Regions from separate parts of the Xanthobacter pseudotagetidis genome, predicted to be linked through region 3. Evidence: predicted binding sites of a transcription regulator. Region 3 holds the regulator's gene; each other region holds the start of a gene.

Region 1 (4,142 bases), 1.9 Mb from region 3:
GCTGGTGGGAGCGGCGCTTTCCGCCGCCGGGGCGGCCTACCAGAGCCTGTTCCGCAATCCCCTGGTCTCCCCGGACATCCTGGGCGTCTCCACCGGGGCGGGGTTCGGCGCGGTGCTCGGCATCCTCATGGGGCTGAACGTCGCGGCGATCCAGCTCATGGGGTTCGCCGGCGGGCTCGCCACGGTGGCGGTGGTGCTGCTGCTGGCGCGGGCGCTCAGGGGCGGCGGCGACATCCTGGTGCTGGTGCTCGCCGGCATCGTCGTCGGCGCGCTGGCGGGGGCGGCGATCGCGCTGGTGAAGGTGCTGGCGGACCCCTACGAGCAGCTGCCCGCCATCACGTTCTGGCTGCTGGGCAGCCTCTCCGGCGTCAAGCCGCAGGACGTGGCGGCGGTGGCGCCGGCCATCGGCCTCGGCCTCGCGGCGCTGCTGCTGGCGCGCTGGCGCATCGGCGTGCTGTCGCTGGGCGAGGAGGAGGCGCAGGCGCTTGGCGTCGAAACCCGCCGGACGCGGGCGCTGGCGATCGGCGGCGCCACCCTCGTCACCGCCAGCGCGGTCGCGGTCTCCGGCGTCATCGGCTGGGTCGGGCTGATGGTGCCGCACATGGCGCGCCTGATCGTCGGCGCGCGCTTCGACCGGCTGCTGCCGGCCTCGATCCTGCTCGGCGCCGCCTTCATGGTGATGGTGGACACGCTGGCCCGCTCGGTGGCACGGATCGAGATTCCGCTCGGCGTGCTGACGGCGCTCATCGGCGGGCCCGCCTTCGTCTGGCTGCTGGCGCGCCGCCGGCGGAGCCTCGTGCCGTGAGCGGACGGGAGGCGGCGCCGCCGGTCACAGCTCTTCTGGAGGCCGAGGGCCTCGCCATCGGCCATGGCGGCCGCGCGCTGGCGCGGGACCTGTCGCTGCGCCTCGACGCCGGCACCGTCACCTGCCTTCTCGGTCCCAACGGGGTCGGCAAGACGACGCTGTTCAAGACCCTGCTCGGCCTGCTGCCGCCGATCGCCGGCGCCGTCCGCCTCGCCGGCGCGCCGCTCGCCGCGCTCGGCGCCGGGGCCAGGGCGCGCGTCGTCGCCTACGTGCCCCAGGCGAGCCCAAGCGACTTCAACTATGCGGTCCTCGACATGGTGGTGATGGGCCGCACGGCCCATCTCGGCGCCTTCGGCGCGCCCGGCCCGCGCGACGTCGCGGCAGCGGCGGCGGCGCTGGCCACGCTCGGCATCGGCGATCTCGGGCCGCGCGCGTTCAACCACCTGTCCGGCGGCCAGCGGCAACTGGTCCTGGTGGCCCGCGCGCTGGCGCAAGGCGCGCCCGTGATCGTCATGGACGAGCCCACCGCCAGCCTCGACCTCGCCAACCGCCTCAAGGTGCTGCGGGAGGCGCGGGCGCTGGCGGCGCGCGGCCTCGCGGTGCTGATCTCCACCCACGAGCCGGAGCAGGCGCTGGCGCTGGCGGACCGGGTGGCGGTGCTGGGCGCCGGCGGTTGGTTCGCGGCCGGGCCGGCGCCGGAGGTGCTGACCGGGGCGACGCTGAGCCGCCTCTACGGCGTGCCGCTCACGGTGGAGCGCGCGCCCTCGGGGCGGCTGGTGGTGAGCCCGGCGGAGGGTGGCGGTGGGGCGTGAGGGCACAAGCGCGGCATCGGCGCCATCGCTCTTCCCTCTCCCTTGCGGGCGAGGGGCGGGGGTTGGGGGGCGCCGGGTGTGTCGCCACTCTCACCCCGCACCCTAACGCTCTCCCGCAAGGGGAGAGGGGACGAGAGAGGGCAAGAGGGGGACGCGAAAGCACCAACCGCCGTCGCCCTCCGGCTTGACCGGAGGGCCCATGGACGCTGGATCTGAGCCCAGCGGCCCTTGGATGCTCCGGTCAAGCCGGAGCATGACGGCGGGAGGGCGGAACGCGCGGCGCGGGGCAGAGGGCAGGGGATAGCGAGGAGAGCTAAGGAGGGGGCAGCGAGGAAGGCGGGGAGGGGCAGCTGGCCAGGGCCTGGCGTGCGGCCGGCGCTGCGACCACCCACCGCCCGCGCCCGCCGCGCCAGGAACAGCCCGGCAACACCATCCCTGCGCCGATTCGCGCCGGCTTCGTTCCCGCCCCGTTCCGCGCGGCCCCTTTCGCCATCGCGCCCGCGTCCCAATATGCTACACAGCCTCCCTCAAACGAGCGGATTCCCCACAGCCGATGGATGACGTGACCCAATGGGCCGTGCTGCCCCGCTCGATCCGGGCGCGGGGGGTGAGCGCGGTCCTCGGCCCCACCAATACCGGCAAGACCCATCTCGCCATCGAGCGCATGCTGGGCCACGAGAGCGGGCTCATCGGCCTGCCGCTGCGGCTGCTGGCGCGAGAGGTCTACCAGCGCATCGTCGAGCGCATCGGGCCGGACAAGGTCGCCCTCGTCACCGGCGAGGAGAAGATCAAGCCGAAGGACCCGCGCTACTGGGTCGCCACCGTGGAGGCCATGCCGCGCGACGTGGACGTGGCGTTCGTCGCCATCGACGAGATCCAGCTCGCCGGCGACTTCGACCGCGGCCACGTCTTCACCGACCGCATCCTCAACCGGCGCGGCCGCCACGAGACCCTGCTGCTCGGCTCCGGCACCATGCGCGGCGTGGTGGAGAGGCTCATCCCCGGCGTGAGCGTGCAGGTGCGCCCGCGCCTGTCCACGCTCTCGTTCGCCGGCGAGAAGAAGATCTCGCGCCTGCCGCGCCGCTCGGCCATCGTCGCCTTCTCGGCCGAGGAGGTCTATTCCATCGCCGAGTTCATCCGCCGCCAGAGGGGCGGGGCGGCGGTGGTGATGGGCGCGCTCTCGCCGCGCACCCGCAACGCCCAGGTCGAACTCTACCAGTCCGGCGACGTCGACTATCTGGTGGCCACCGACGCGGTGGGCATGGGCCTCAACCTCGACGTGGACCATGTGGCGTTCGCCTCGGACCGCAAGTTCGACGGCTGGCAGTTCCGCCGTCTCAATCCCTCCGAGATGGCGCAGATCGCCGGGCGCGCCGGCCGGGCGACCCGCGACGGCACCTTCGGCTCCACCGGCCGCTGCCCGCCCTTCGAGCAGGAATTGGTGGAGCGCCTGGAGGCCCACGCGTTCGATGCCGTGAAGGTGTTGCAATGGCGCAACGGGGCGCTGGACTTCGGCTCCATCGCCGCTCTGGCGGCGAGCCTTGCCGCCGTCCCGCGCGAGGAGGGCCTCGCCCGCGCGCCCACGGCGGACGACGTCAAGGTGCTGGAGATCATGGGCGCGGATGGCGCCGTCGCAGGCCGCGTCAGGTCTCCCGCCGAGGTGGAGCGGCTCTGGCAGGTGTGCCAGGTGCCCGACTATCGCAAGATCTCCCCGGGCGCCCATGCGGAGCTGGTGGCGACGCTTTTCGGCCATGTGGGGGCCGGTGGCCGCATCCCCGACGACTGGTTCGCGCGTCAAATCGCCTTGACCGATCGCCCAGAAGGCGACATCGACACGTTGTCGAGACGGATCGCGCAGGTGAGGACCCTCACCTTCGTCGCGAACCGGCCCGATTGGCTAGAAGACCCGCAGTACTGGCAAGGCGTCACGAGAGGGGTCGAGGACAAGCTGTCCGATGCACTGCACGAGAGGCTGGCGCAGCGTTTCGTGGACCGTCGGACCAGCGTGCTCATGCGGCGCCTGCGAGAGAACACGATGCTTGAGACCGAGATCAGCAAGACCGGTGACGTGACTGTCGAGGGACATGTCATCGGCCACCTCCACGGCTTCCAGTTCGCTCCCGACCCCGCCACCGGCGGCGAGGAGGCGAAGGCCTTGCGCGCGGCCGCGCAGAAGGCGCTGGCAGGCGAGATCGAGGCGCGCGCCCTGCGCGTCTCGCAGGCGGTGGACGAGGCCTTCGTCCTCACCAACGACGGCACCATCCGCTGGACCGGCGAGGCGGTGGCCAAGCTCATCCCCGGCGACGAGGTCCTGAAGCCGCGCTTCAAGGTCATCGCTGACGAGCACCTCTCCGGCGCCGCGCGCGAGCCGGTGGAGGCGCGCCTGACGCTGTGGGTCGGCGCCCACATCGAGAAGCTGCTCGGGCCGCTGAACAAGCTCGCCGGCGCGGAGGACATCACCGGCATCGGCCGCGGCATCGCCTTCCAGATCGTCGAGAGCCTCGGCGTGCTGGAGCGCGCCAAGG
Region 2 (4,142 bases), 180 kb from region 3:
ACTTTGAGATTTCCTCCCGCGCCCAGTCGCTTTCGGTCTCCTTCCAGCGCCGGTCGAGGTTCACCACCACGCCCTCGAAGGTCTTCTGCGTCTCGTAGGAGCGCAGGCCGTCGTCATAGGCGAAGGTGATCTTTTCGCCCTTGGAGCCGAACAGGATGACGTCCTTGGCTTTCTCCGGCAGGTCCTCCCACGGCACGGTGAGCTTGAAGCCGTAATGCTTCGCCAGCGCGTCCAGCGTCTGTCCATAATATGGAGAGGTGGACTTCGCCCAGGGGGCGATGGCGCCGTGCTTCAGCGAGCGCGCCTTGTCCGGCACCACCAGCTCGGGGTCGATGGTCTGCTCGACGCCGAGGCCGTCGCACGCCGGGCAGGCGCCGAACGGGTTGTTGAAGGAGAACAGGCGCGGCTCGATCTCCGGAATGGTGAAGCCGGAGACCGGGCAGGCGAACTTCTCCGAGAACATGATGCGGCGGGGAGCGCCGTGCTCGTCCTTCTCGTCGGCGTATTCGGCCACCGCGATGCCGTCGGCGAGGCCGAGCGCGGTCTCGAAGCTGTCGGCGAGGCGCTGGGCGAGGTCGGCGCGCACGACGATGCGGTCCACCACCACGTCGATGTCGTGCTTGAACTTCTTGTCGAGGGCAGGGGCGTCGGCGATCTCGTGGAAGGCGCCGTTGACCTTCACCCGCTGGAAGCCCTTCTTCATCCAGTCGGCCAGTTCCTTCCGGTACTCGCCCTTGCGGCCCCGCACCACGGGCGCCAGCAGATAGAGGCGGGTGCCCTCAGGCAGCGCCAGCACGCGGTCCACCATCTGCGAGACGGTCTGGCTCTCGATCGGCAGGCCGGTGGCGGGGGAATAGGGGATGCCGGTGCGCGCCCATAGGAGGCGCATGTAGTCGTAGATCTCGGTGACGGTGCCCACCGTCGAGCGCGGATTCTTGGAGGTGGTCTTCTGCTCGATGGAGATGGCGGGCGAGAGGCCGTCGATCTGGTCCACGTCCGGCTTCTGCATCATCTCCAGGAACTGGCGCGCATAGGCGGAGAGGCTCTCCACGTAGCGGCGCTGGCCCTCGGCATAGATGGTGTCGAAGGCGAGCGAACTCTTGCCCGAGCCGGAGAGGCCCGTGAACACCACCAAAGCGTCGCGCGGAATGTCGAGGTCGACATTCTTGAGATTGTGCTCGCGCGCTCCCTTTATCGACAGGGTGCGAGCATCGCGGCGGGCGGCAACGGGGGCGGGCACGTCCCGCGCGGGGGAGGTCTTGCTCTTCATGAACGTCCGGGGCGGCCCACGGGCCGCAAGAGGGGGCGGGTCAGGACCGGTGCGCCGGCGCCCGCGAGGAAGCGCGCAGCGCGGCGAGGAGGCCGGGAGCGGATAGGAATACGGCGAACGGCGTCGGATGGATGGGGGTGAAGCTGGAACAGAGGCTGAAATACCTGCGGCCGACGATGTTCGGGCGCCAGAGGCCATGATGTCGCCCGAACCATGATGCGGCGGCGTCCCAGGCGCGCTCGGTCCTGCCCCGGAGTGCAGCCAGACGGCCGGTTCTGGATGGTCCCAGCAGCTTCATGATCATGGCTTGAATGTAATGACCTGTGTGCGATGCGGTAGAGAACATAATGGGAACGAATGAGTCGGGCCAGCTGAAATCTCAAAGCGCCGGCGAATGGACTCGGGGGTTGCGCCGCCGGGCACGCATCTATAGAACATAATGGGAACACAAGATCGCCTGGCCGTTCGTCCCGGATTGTGAAGAGGCTGCGCGGTCGGGCGGCGCCCCACGGCGGTGGACAGCGGCGTATTTGGGCTCGCGCCCGGCGCCCTGCGGGGGCAGGGTGCGCGGCGAGGACATTCGAGACAGGGAGGAGCCGCTTATGGCCGGCAGCGTCAACAAGGTGATCCTGATCGGCAATCTGGGGCGCGACCCGGAAGTGCGCTCGTTCCAGAGTGGCGGGCGGGTTTGCAACCTGCGCATCGCCACCTCGGAAAGCTGGCGCGACAAGGCCTCGGGCGAGCGTAAGGACCGCACCGAGTGGCACCAGGTCTCGATCTACAACGAGAACCTCATCGGCGTCGCCGAGCGGTTCCTGAAGAAGGGCTCGAAGGTCTATATCGAGGGCCAGCTCGAGACCCGCAAATATGAGAAGGACGGCCGCGACGTCTACACCACCGAGGTGGTGCTGCGGCCTTATCGCGGCGAGCTGACCCTGCTCGATTCCCGCGGCGGCGAGGCCGGCGGCGGCGCCGACGATTACGGCGGCGGCTCGGATTTCGGCTCCTCCGGCCCCATGGGGGGAAGCGGCGGCTATGGCGGCGGCGGACGTCGCTCTGGCCCCTCGGGAGGCGGCTCCGGTGGCGGTTCGGGCGGTGGGCGCCCGGTCAGCAGCGACATGGACGACGAGATTCCGTTCTGATCGACGGCTTATTTCCGGACCGCTCCGCGGGGGTGCGTGGCATCCCTGCGGTTCCATCCGCGCCGTCCTTCGACGGGCCGCGGGCGGCCGGTTTTGCAGCCGGTTCGACGCAAAAAGGTCAAGATTGCTGACCAAGGCCAGAGGGACCGCGAATAAGTATTTGAAATATAATGTGGAATTTGGGTGGTATCCGCGCGCTTTCGCTGGCGTCCGGATGGTGAATCGGCTAGAAGTTCGGCACCTTGTGACTTGAAGGTGAGTGTTCCCTTTTGGCCGACCCCGAGACGCCGAACAGCGGCGGCGAGCTGCCCTCCGATATCAAGCCCGTTTCCATCACGGACGAGCTGTCGCGGTCCTATCTCGATTACGCCATGAGCGTCATCGTCGCCCGCGCGCTGCCGGATGTGCGCGACGGGCTGAAGCCGGTGCACCGGCGCATCCTGTTCTCCATGCACGAGAACGGGTACGAGTGGAACAAGCAGTACCGCAAGTCGGCCCGCGTGGTTGGCGACGTGATCGGCAAGTATCACCCCCACGGCGACCAGTCGGTCTATGACGCCTTGGTGCGCATGGCGCAGACCTTCGCCATGCGGCTGCCGCTGGTGGACGGGCAGGGCAATTTCGGCTCGGTGGACGGCGATGCCCCGGCGGCCATGCGCTACACCGAGGTGCGCCTGGAGAAGGTGACCGGCTCGCTGCTGGACGACCTCGACAAGGACACGGTCGACTTCCAGGAGAACTACGACAACACCGAGCGGGAGCCCGCCGTCCTTCCGGCCAAGTTCCCGAACCTTTTGGTGAACGGGGCGGGCGGCATCGCGGTGGGCATGGCCACCAACATCCCGCCGCACAATCTCGGCGAGGTGATCGACGTCACCATCGCGCTGCTCGACGATCCCGCGCTGGAGCCCGAGGCGCTGCTCGATATCCTGCCGGGACCGGATTTTCCCACCGGCGGCCTGATCCTGGGGCGCACCGGCATCCGCCAGGCCTACATGACCGGGCGCGGCTCGGTGCTGATGCGGGCGCGGGCGACCATCGAGAGCCTGCGCAAGGATCGCGAGGCCATCATCGTCACCGAGATTCCCTACCAGGTGAACAAGGCCACCATGGTGGAGAAGATCGCCGAGCTGGTGCGCGAGAAGCGCATCGAGGGCATCTCGGAGATCCGTGACGAGAGCGATCGCGACGGCCTGCGCGTGGTGTTCGAGATCAAGCGCGACGCCCAGGCGGACGTGGTTCTGAACAACCTCTACCGGCAGACGCTGCTGCAGACCTCGTTCGGCGTGAACATGGTGGCGCTGTCCGGAGGCAAGCCGGGCGTGCTGGCGCTGCACGATATCTTGACTGCTTTCATCGCCTTCCGCGAGGAGGTGATAAGCCGGCGAACCAAATTCCTCCTCAAGAAGGCCCGCGACCGCGCCCACGTGCTCGTCGGCCTCGCCATCGCGGTCGCCAATATCGACGAGGTGATCCGCCTAATCCGCACCGCGCCTGATCCAGCGACCGCCCGCGAGGCCCTGATGGGTCGTGATTGGCCGGCTAAGGACATGGCGCCCCTGATCGCCCTGATCGCCGATCCGCGCCATGCCTTGCGTGAGGATGGGACGTATCGTCTGTCCGAAGTCCAGGCGCGGGCGATCCTGGACCTGCGCCTCCAGCGCCTGACCGCGCTGGGGCGGGACGAGATCGCCGAGGAGCTGGACAAGCTCGCCGCCGAGATCGCCGAC
Region 3 (4,142 bases):
GCAGCGCGGGCGGGCGCTGAGGAACCTCACCATCATGAGCGGCTTCTCGGGCGGCCCGAAGGAATGGAGCGGCGGCAGCATCTACAATGCCGAGGACGGCAAGACCTATTCCGGCTCCATCACCCTCGACGGCGACGACACCCTGAAGCTGCGCGGCTGCGTCGTCGCCCCGCTCTGCAAGACGCAGACCTGGACCCGCCTGCGCTGAACGGCGCTCGCCTCCCGGGCGCCTTTCGTCCGCGCTGATCCCGCCATCCGGGCGCGTCAGGGCGCCCGGCTGCTATCCTCCCGTCGCCGCTCCGCCTAGACTGCGCGCCGCCGGGCGGAGGCGATTCCTGCCGCATCGGCAGCAGAGGAACCGCCGCGACGCCATGACCGCGCCCACCAAACCCGCTCTGACCCACCTCGACGCCCAGGGCGCCGCCCGCATGGTGGACGTCTCCGACAAGGCGGTGACCGACCGCGAGGCGGTGGCGGAGGGCCATGTGGCCATGGCGCGCGAGGCCCTGGAGCTCATTCTCTCCGGCAACGCCAAGAAGGGCGACGTGCTCGGCGCGGCGCGGCTTGCCGGCATCATGGCCGCCAAGCGCACCCATGAGCTGATTCCGCTCTGCCACCCCCTCATGCTCTCCAAGGTGGAGGTGGAGCTTGCGCCCGATCCCGCTTTGCCCGGCCTGCGCATCACCGCGCGGGTGAAGACCTCCGGCCAGACCGGCGTCGAGATGGAGGCGCTGACGGCGGTCTCGGTGGCGGCCCTCACGGTCTACGACATGGCCAAGGCGGTCGACCGCGCCATGCGGATCGAAGGCGTGCGGCTGATCGAGAAATCCGGCGGGCGCAGCGGCCACTTCCGCGCCGAACCGCTCTGACCCGCGAGGCATCTCCCATGGCACTCATGAGCGTTGCTGAGGCCCTGAGCCTGGTCGCCGGCCCGGTGGAGCCGCTGGCCGAGGAATGGGTGCCGGTCGCCGCCGCCGCCGGCCGGGTGCTCGCCCGCGACCTTCTGGCGAACCGGTCCCAGCCGCCGGCCGACATGTCGGCCATGGACGGCTACGCTGTGCGCGCCGCCGACATCGTCGAGACCCCTTCCCGGCTCCGGGTGATCGGCGAATCCGCCGCCGGGCGGCCGTTCGCGGGCGCGGTGGGGCCGGGCGAATGCACGCGCATCTTCACCGGCGCGGTGCTGCCCGAGGGCACCGACACGGTGGTGATCCAGGAGAACACCGCCCGCGACGGCGACCTGATGACCACCACCGCGCCCACCGCCGCCCTGCGCAATGTCCGCAAGGCCGGCTGTGACTTCGCGAAGGGCGCGCCGGGACTTTCGGCCGGCCACCGGATCACCGCGCGCGACATGATGCTCGCCGCCGCCATGGATCACGCCGAGATCCCCGTCGCGCGGCGCCCGCGCGTGGCGCTGGTACAGACCGGGGACGAGCTGGTGATGCCGGGCCGCGGCACCGGCGCCGACAGCGAGATCGTGGTCTCCAACTCGTTCGGCCTCGCCGCCCTGGCCCGGGCCGCCGGCGCCGAGGTGATGGACCTCGGCGTGGTGCGGGACGACCTCGCCGCCATCCGCGCCGCCATCCGCCAGGCCATGGATGGGGGCGTCGACATCCTGGTCTCCTCCGGCGGCGCCTCGGTGGGCGACCACGATCTGATGGCTCCGGCGCTGAAGGCCGAGCAGGTTGAGCTCGAGGTGCACAAGATCGCGCTGCGCCCCGGAAAGCCGCTGATGTTCGGCCGGCGCGGCGCGTTGCGGGTGCTCGGCCTGCCCGGCAACCCGGTGTCGTCGCACGTCTGCGGGATGCTGTTCCTGGCGCCCTTGATCCGCGCGCTTCAGGGCGAGACCGCGCCGACCTACCGCACCGTTCCGGCCCGGCTCGGCTGCGACATGCCGGCCAATGACTGGCGCATGGACTTCATGCGCGCGACGCTCTCTGACGACGGCGCCGGCGGCCTGCTCGCGACGCCGCTGCCGGTCCAGGACAGTTCCCTGCTCTCGGTGCTCGCGGCGGCCGACGCGCTGCTCGTCCGCGATGCCGACGCGCCCGCCGCCAGCGCGGGGACGCCCTGCCAGGTGATCCTGTTCCAGGACTGAGCGACCCGCGTGGCCGCCTTTACGTCATCTTCACTACTTGCGGAACACAAAAGGAACAGATAGTAGTTGTTCATGATTTGTTTCTTCCCTCCGTTGCGGCGGCGGGGACGGACCGGCGGGATGGGCAAGGGGTGCCCACGGCCGGCGGGCAAGCGGCACGGGGGCGAAGAATGCTGACGCGAAAGCAATATGACCTGCTTCGGTTCATTCATGAGCGCCTCAAGGAAACCGGGGTACCCCCCTCCTTCGACGAGATGAAGGAGGCGCTGGATCTCCGCTCCAAGTCGGGCATCCACCGCCTCATCACCGCATTGGAGGAGCGTGGCTTCATCCGCCGCCTGCCGAACCGGGCGCGGGCGCTGGAAGTGGTGCGGCTGCCGGACAGCGTGGCGCCGGGCCTCGCCGCAGCGCGCGGCGGGCGCGGCTTTTCACCGGCCGTGATCGAAGGCAGCCTCGGCAAGGTGCGCCCGGTGGCCGAGGACGAGGACGGCGGCGGCCAGAGCGTCGCCGTGCCGGTCATGGGCCGGATCGCCGCCGGCACGCCCATCTCCGCCATCCAGTCGCGCAGCCACAACCTCAACATTCCCCCCGAGATGCTGGGCTCCGGCGAGCATTTCGCCCTGGAGGTGCGCGGCGACAGCATGATCGAGGCCGGCATCCTCGACGGCGACACGGTCCTGATCCGCCGCTGCGACAGCGCCGACACCGGCGACATCGTCGTCGCGTTGGTGGACGACGAGGAGGCGACCCTGAAGCGCCTACGCAAGAAGGGGGCCTCCATCGCCCTGGAGGCGGCGAATCCGGCCTACGAGACACGCATTTTCGGCCCCGACCGCGTCCGCATCCAGGGCCGCCTCGTGGGGCTGATGCGCCGCTATTGAGCCGAGCGCCGGCGCTCGGCGCGCGATGTCTCGATGCGATGACTGGACGCGATGTGTGGACGCGATGCCGTGTCCGGAAATGGATCGGCGGCGGCCCGTCGGCGCGGCAAAGCCGGGAAAAGGCTGAGACGTCGAATCGCGCCCTCGGCGCTGGTGCGCCCCATGGCCTCAGCGCGGGTCCGCCGCATCCGCTGCCAGGGCTTCGAGATCGAGGTCATCGGCGGCGTCCTCCTGACTGAGCGCCGGCAGGACCGGCATCCAGGGGCGGTGAAGCGAAGCCGGCCGGGTCGGGACCGCTTTCAGGGCTACCCAGGCGAGGGGGCCCCGCTGCTGCAGCGGGGCGATCATCGGTGCCGTTTCCGGCTCCGGCACGGGGACCGGACGGTTCAGGTCATCCCGCGCGGCGGGCGCGCGGCGGCCAGGGTGCTGCTCCGATGCGGAGGATGGAGGGTTCAGGCCATCCTGCGGGGGACCGTCCTGCGCGGGAGATCGTGCCTGGCGATCGGGTACCGGCGAATCGGGGCCGCCCGCCTCCTCGCCCGCCGGCAGGGCCTCGCCGGTTTGATCCCGATCCGCGCTGCGCATGCCGTGTGCGGCGGTGTCCATGCCGGCTTCCGAGATCTCCGGGTCCGGGATTGCGCCGCCGCGTCGAATCTCGGGCCGGCGCCCCTCCTCATGCCAGTCCGTGCCGGCGCGCGCCGCATCCGCTCCCGCCTGAGGCAGGAAGGCCAGCGTCCCGGTGCGCTCCAGGATCGCCGGCGTGATCACCCGCGCCGGGCACGCATGTGGCGCCGCATCGCGGGTGACGACGATGCGGGCTGTCAGGCAATCGGCCGCCAGGCCTTCGGCGCGGCGCGACACGGCGATGGCGCCACCGCTCGGCAGCGGCGCGACGCAGCCCGTGGGGTCGCAGGCGAAGGCCGCGGCGAGCGCCGGGTCGTCGGCGCTGCGCCGGTCGCCCTCGCGCGTCAGCCATTGCTCGGCGATCAGGCGGTGGGCGCGCGCGCCGATGACCGACAGCCGCCCGTCGGCGGCCCGCACCGCCACCGTCTCGCCGTTGGGCGCGATGAGGATTTCCGGGCGGAACGGCGCGGGCGCGACAATCACCGCCAGCGCCAGCGGTGCCAGAGCGAGCGCGCGCAGCGCGCCGCGCAGCAGGC
Region 4 (4,142 bases), 1.4 Mb from region 3:
GCGCCTGGCCGCCTGGCCGGCCACCGCCGCCAGCATCTCGGCGGAAAGGTCGTAGGCCACCACCTCCTTCACGTGCGGCGCGGCGGTGAAGCTCACATGCCCCCCGCCGCAGCCGAGGTCGATGAGGCGCGCCGCGCCGTGGCCTTCGAGCAGGCGCGCGAGCGCCTCGAGGTCCTCGCCCTGGGCGTGGACGGCGCTCGCCACATAGGCCTCGGCCTGGGGGCCGAACTGGCGCGCCACCAGGTCCTGGATGGTGGCGGAAGGACTTGAGGACATGGGCCGGCTCCGGTGCGCGCGCGGGGGCGGAATCTGGGGGCGGGATTTCAGCCCGGCCCGGCGCCGGGCGCAAGGCGCCTGGACGCAGGGCTCCTCAGGGAGCCCTGCGGTCGCGGTCCGGGCGGTGGAAGGCCAGCATCACCACCACCGACGACAGGGCGAGCGCCGCCATCAGCAGGAAGCCGTCCGTGAACGAGCCGCGCAGATGCAGCACCCATCCGGTGAGCGCGGGGGCGAGGAAGCCGGCGAGCGCGAAGGCGAAGTCCATGATGCCGAGCGCGGTGGCCGCCCGCTCCGGCACGATGTCGACGTTGACGGCGTAATAGGCCGCGTTCGCCCCCATGGAGGCGGCCACCGCCACCGTGATGCCGGCGATCGCCACCAGGAGGTTGTCGGCGAACGCCACCGGCACCACCGCCAGCGCCGCCACCAATTGGCTGCCGGCGATGACGTAGGAGCGCGCCACCCTGAGGCGCCCGGTGGTCTTCAGCAGGTGGTCCGACAGGAGGCCGAGCGCCCACAGCGCCGCCGCCGCCGCGAGCCACGGCACCACGGTGAAGGCGCCCACCGTGGTCAGCTCCAGCTTGTAGACGCTGTGCAGGTAGCTCGGCAGCCAGCCCATGAAGAAGAACAGGAAATAGCCGAACACGAAGAACGCCCAGTAGTTGGCGAGCAGCGTGCGGTTGGTCAAAAGGGCCCGCAGCACCGCGCGCTCTGGCCAGACGCTCCTCGCCGGCGGCGGGGCGGAGGCGGTTCCGGCGCGGATCTCCGCAAGCTCCGCCGCGTTCACGTGCGGCGACTGCGCCGGGTCGTTCCGGAACAGGAGGAACCACAGCGGCACCCAGGCCACCGACAGCGCGAACAGCACGCCGAAGGTCCAGCGCCAGTCGAGCAGCGCCAGGAGCTGGGTGACGATCGGCCCGCCGATGGCGAGCGCCACCGGCACCGCCAGCAGCGCGTAGCCGTGCGCGCTCGCCTGCTGCGCGGGCGGCAGCCAGCGCGCCAGGGCGCCCGTCATGGCCGGGAAGTTCGGCCCCTCGGAGACGCCGAGCAGCGTGCGCGCCAGATAGAGCGTGAGGAAGCCCGAGGCGACGCCGGTGAGGCCGATGGACAGGCTCCACATGACCGCGGCGATGGTCAGCACCAGGCGCGCGCCGTAGCGGTCCACCGCGAAGCCGCCGATCAGCGTCGTCACCGCATAGCCGATGCCGAAGGCGCCGAGGATGGTGCCGGCATCGAGCTTGGAGAGGCCGAGCTCGGCCTCCATGGCCGGGATGGCATAGGAGATCGCGGCGCGGTCCACATAGTTCACCACCGTGATGATGAAGAGCAGCAGCACCACCACGTAGCGAAACCGCGTCGCCGCCATGCGTCCCTCCCCCGGCACCACCCGCGCACCCTAGGCGCGGTTGGGCGGCGAGGGAATGGGTCACGGATGTTCTCAATTCGTTCTTGCGCCGCCTCGCGTGCTCCGCTAGCCTTCCGCAATCAGGGGCTTCAGGGGGCGCGCATGATCCAGCGCGTGGCGACGGTGGCGTTCGAGGGGGTGGAGGCGCGCCCCGTGGACGTGCAGGTGCACGTGGCCGCGGGCCTGCCGGCCTTCACCATCGTCGGCCTGCCCGACAAGGCGGTGACCGAGGCCAAGGAGCGCGTGCGCGCGGCGCTGATCGCCTCCGGCCTGGCGCTGCCGGCGCGGCGCATCACCATCAATCTCGCCCCCGCGGACCTGCCGAAGGAAGGCTCGCACTATGACCTGCCCATCGCCCTCGGCCTCATGGCCGCCATCGGCGCCATCCCGGCCGATGCGCTCGCGGGCTTCACGGTGGTGGGCGAGCTCGGCCTCGACGGCACGCTCGCGGCGGTGGCCGGGGTGCTGCCCGCCGCCATCGGCGCCAATGCGCGCGGGCACGGGCTCATCTGCCCCGCGCCCTGCGGCGCCGAGGCGGCCTGGGCGAGCCCGGACATGGACATCCTCGCCCCGGTCTCCCTCATCGCCCTCGCCAACCATTTCTCGGGGCGGCAGGTGATGGCGCGCCCCGAGCCGCGCATGGGCGAGCCGGCGCTGGCGCCGCTCGACCTCAGGGACGTGCGCGGCCAGGAGGCGGCGAAGCGCGCGCTGGAGGTGGCCGCGGCCGGCGGGCACAATCTGCTGTTCGTCGGCCCGCCGGGGTCGGGCAAGTCCATGCTCGCCCAGCGTTTGCCCTCGATCCTGCCGCCGCTCTCGCCGGCCGAGATGCTGGACGTGTCCATGATCGCCTCGGTGGCGGGCACGATCGAGAACGGCGCGCTCATGGACCGCCGGCCGTTCCGGGCGCCGCACCATTCCGCCTCCATGGCCGCCATGGTGGGCGGCGGCATCAAGGCGCGGCCGGGCGAGGTCTCGCTCGCCCACAACGGCGTGCTGTTCCTGGACGAGCTGCCCGAGTTCACGCCCCAGGTGCTGGACAGCCTGCGCCAGCCGCTGGAAAGCGGCGAGGTGCTGATCGCGCGCGCCAACCACCGCGTCACCTATCCCGCCCGCTTCCAGCTCATCGCCGCCATGAATCCCTGCCGCTGCGGGCGCGCCGGCGAGCCGGGCTTCACCTGCAAAAGGGGGCCGCGCTGCGCCGACGAGTACCAGGCGCGCCTCTCCGGCCCGTTCCTCGACCGCATCGACATCCATCTGGAGGTGCCCGCGGTCTCGGCCTCGGACCTCGTCCTGCCGGCGCCGGCGGAAGGCTCGCGCGAGGTGGCGGCGCGGGTCGCCATGGCGCGGGATATCCAGGCCGAGCGCTACGGCGCCCTGGGGCGGCCGGACGTGCGCACCAATGCCGAGGCTTCCGGCCCGCTGCTCGACGCGGTGGCCCAGCCGGACGGGCCCGGCGCGGCGCTGCTGAGGGACGCGGCGGACGCCATGCGCCTCAGCGCGCGCGGCTATCACCGGGTGCTGAAGGTGGCGCGCACGCTGGCGGACCTCGACGGCGCGGACGGGGTGGGGCGGCGCCACCTCGCCGAGGCGCTGGCCTATCGCGTCGCCGCCGAGCGCCCGCGCGCGGCGGCGTAAGCGTCCGCAACGGGGCGGTCGTGACGGCCGCCGTTGGGGCCGCCGTTGGGGCCGCCGTTGGGGGCGCCATGAAGGCCGCCTCGGGACGCGGAGCCGCGGCGGGCGGAGCGGATGCGGGCCGGCGCGCCATGGGCGCCGCCCGGGCGCTCACCGACGCGGCGCTCGCCTTCGCCCGCTCACCTGCGCCCGGTCATCAACGCCCGCTCACTGCACCGCGTTGACGGTCAGGCCCTCGAAATAGGTGATCTGCGCCAGGTCGCCGGGCGAGACCTGCTGCAGGTCGCCGAGCACCTTGGGATTGGTGGAGGCCATGGTGCGCACGGTGCCGTCGGGCGCCTCGAAGGTGACGGTGCCGGCGGCCCTGTCGATGCCGACGAAGATGGTCGTGATCGTCACCTTGCGCACGCCGAAATCCTGCGGCCAGCCGGGGAGTCCCGCGTCGAGCACCTCTTCCGCCAGCACCTCGCCCGGCTTGCCCTGGTGCGCCTTGCCGAGCGCGGTCACCTCGCCGGGCAGGACCCGGATGACGAGGTTCTGCCCGACCGGCATGCTCAGCACGTCGGCATAGAGCGCCGGCACCCGCACCGACCAGCGCCGCCCGTTCGGGGTCTCCAGCACCACCCGGCGTGTCGCCGGATCGCCGGAAACGAAGGCGGCGTTGTAGGTGAGGATGTTCACCGGCCCGACGCCGGGCAGCGTCACCGAGGTCACGTTCGCCGGGGTCGGGCGCGGCTGCGCCTGGGCCGGCGCGGCGAACGCGAGAAGGCCGGCCAGCAGCACCGCGGCGGCACGGACGGAAGAGATGCAGCAGGATGTCATCGGG

What was found. The regulator LexA, encoded in region 3, represses DNA repair genes until DNA is damaged. The targets are predictions, from matches to a motif close to TGTTCNNNNTGTGTTCNG.
Region 1: the regulator LexA is predicted to act here: its motif matches at 2,075-2,092, upstream of V5F67_RS00930 (helicase-related protein).
Region 2: the regulator LexA is predicted to act here: its motif matches at 1,701-1,718, upstream of ssb (single-stranded DNA-binding protein).
Region 4: the regulator LexA is predicted to act here: its motif matches at 1,713-1,730, upstream of V5F67_RS20350 (YifB family Mg chelatase-like AAA ATPase).

What each region holds. Positions count from the first base shown of each region.
Region 1 covers NZ_CM195534.1:197,063-201,204, reverse strand. Annotated here, with positions in the region: gene V5F67_RS00940 (FecCD family ABC transporter permease) at 1-805, shown strand, start outside; gene V5F67_RS00935 (ABC transporter ATP-binding protein) at 802-1,617, shown strand; gene V5F67_RS00930 (helicase-related protein) at 2,171-4,142, shown strand, end outside.
Region 2 covers NZ_CM195534.1:2,893,570-2,897,711, forward strand. Annotated here, with positions in the region: gene uvrA (excinuclease ABC subunit UvrA) at 1-1,270, opposite strand, end outside; gene ssb (single-stranded DNA-binding protein) at 1,873-2,412, shown strand; gene gyrA (DNA gyrase subunit A) at 2,682-4,142, shown strand, end outside.
Region 3 covers NZ_CM195534.1:3,076,570-3,080,711, forward strand. Annotated here, with positions in the region: gene V5F67_RS14095 (DUF2147 domain-containing protein) at 1-208, shown strand, start outside; gene moaC (cyclic pyranopterin monophosphate synthase MoaC) at 372-869, shown strand; gene V5F67_RS14105 (molybdopterin molybdotransferase MoeA) at 887-2,101, shown strand; gene lexA (transcriptional repressor LexA) at 2,272-2,982, shown strand; gene V5F67_RS14115 (ComEC/Rec2 family competence protein) at 3,151-4,142, opposite strand, start outside.
Region 4 covers NZ_CM195534.1:4,464,529-4,468,670, reverse strand. Annotated here, with positions in the region: gene V5F67_RS20360 (class I SAM-dependent methyltransferase) at 1-276, opposite strand, end outside; gene V5F67_RS20355 (MFS transporter) at 371-1,645, opposite strand; gene V5F67_RS20350 (YifB family Mg chelatase-like AAA ATPase) at 1,787-3,319, shown strand; gene V5F67_RS20345 (hypothetical protein) at 3,524-4,138, opposite strand.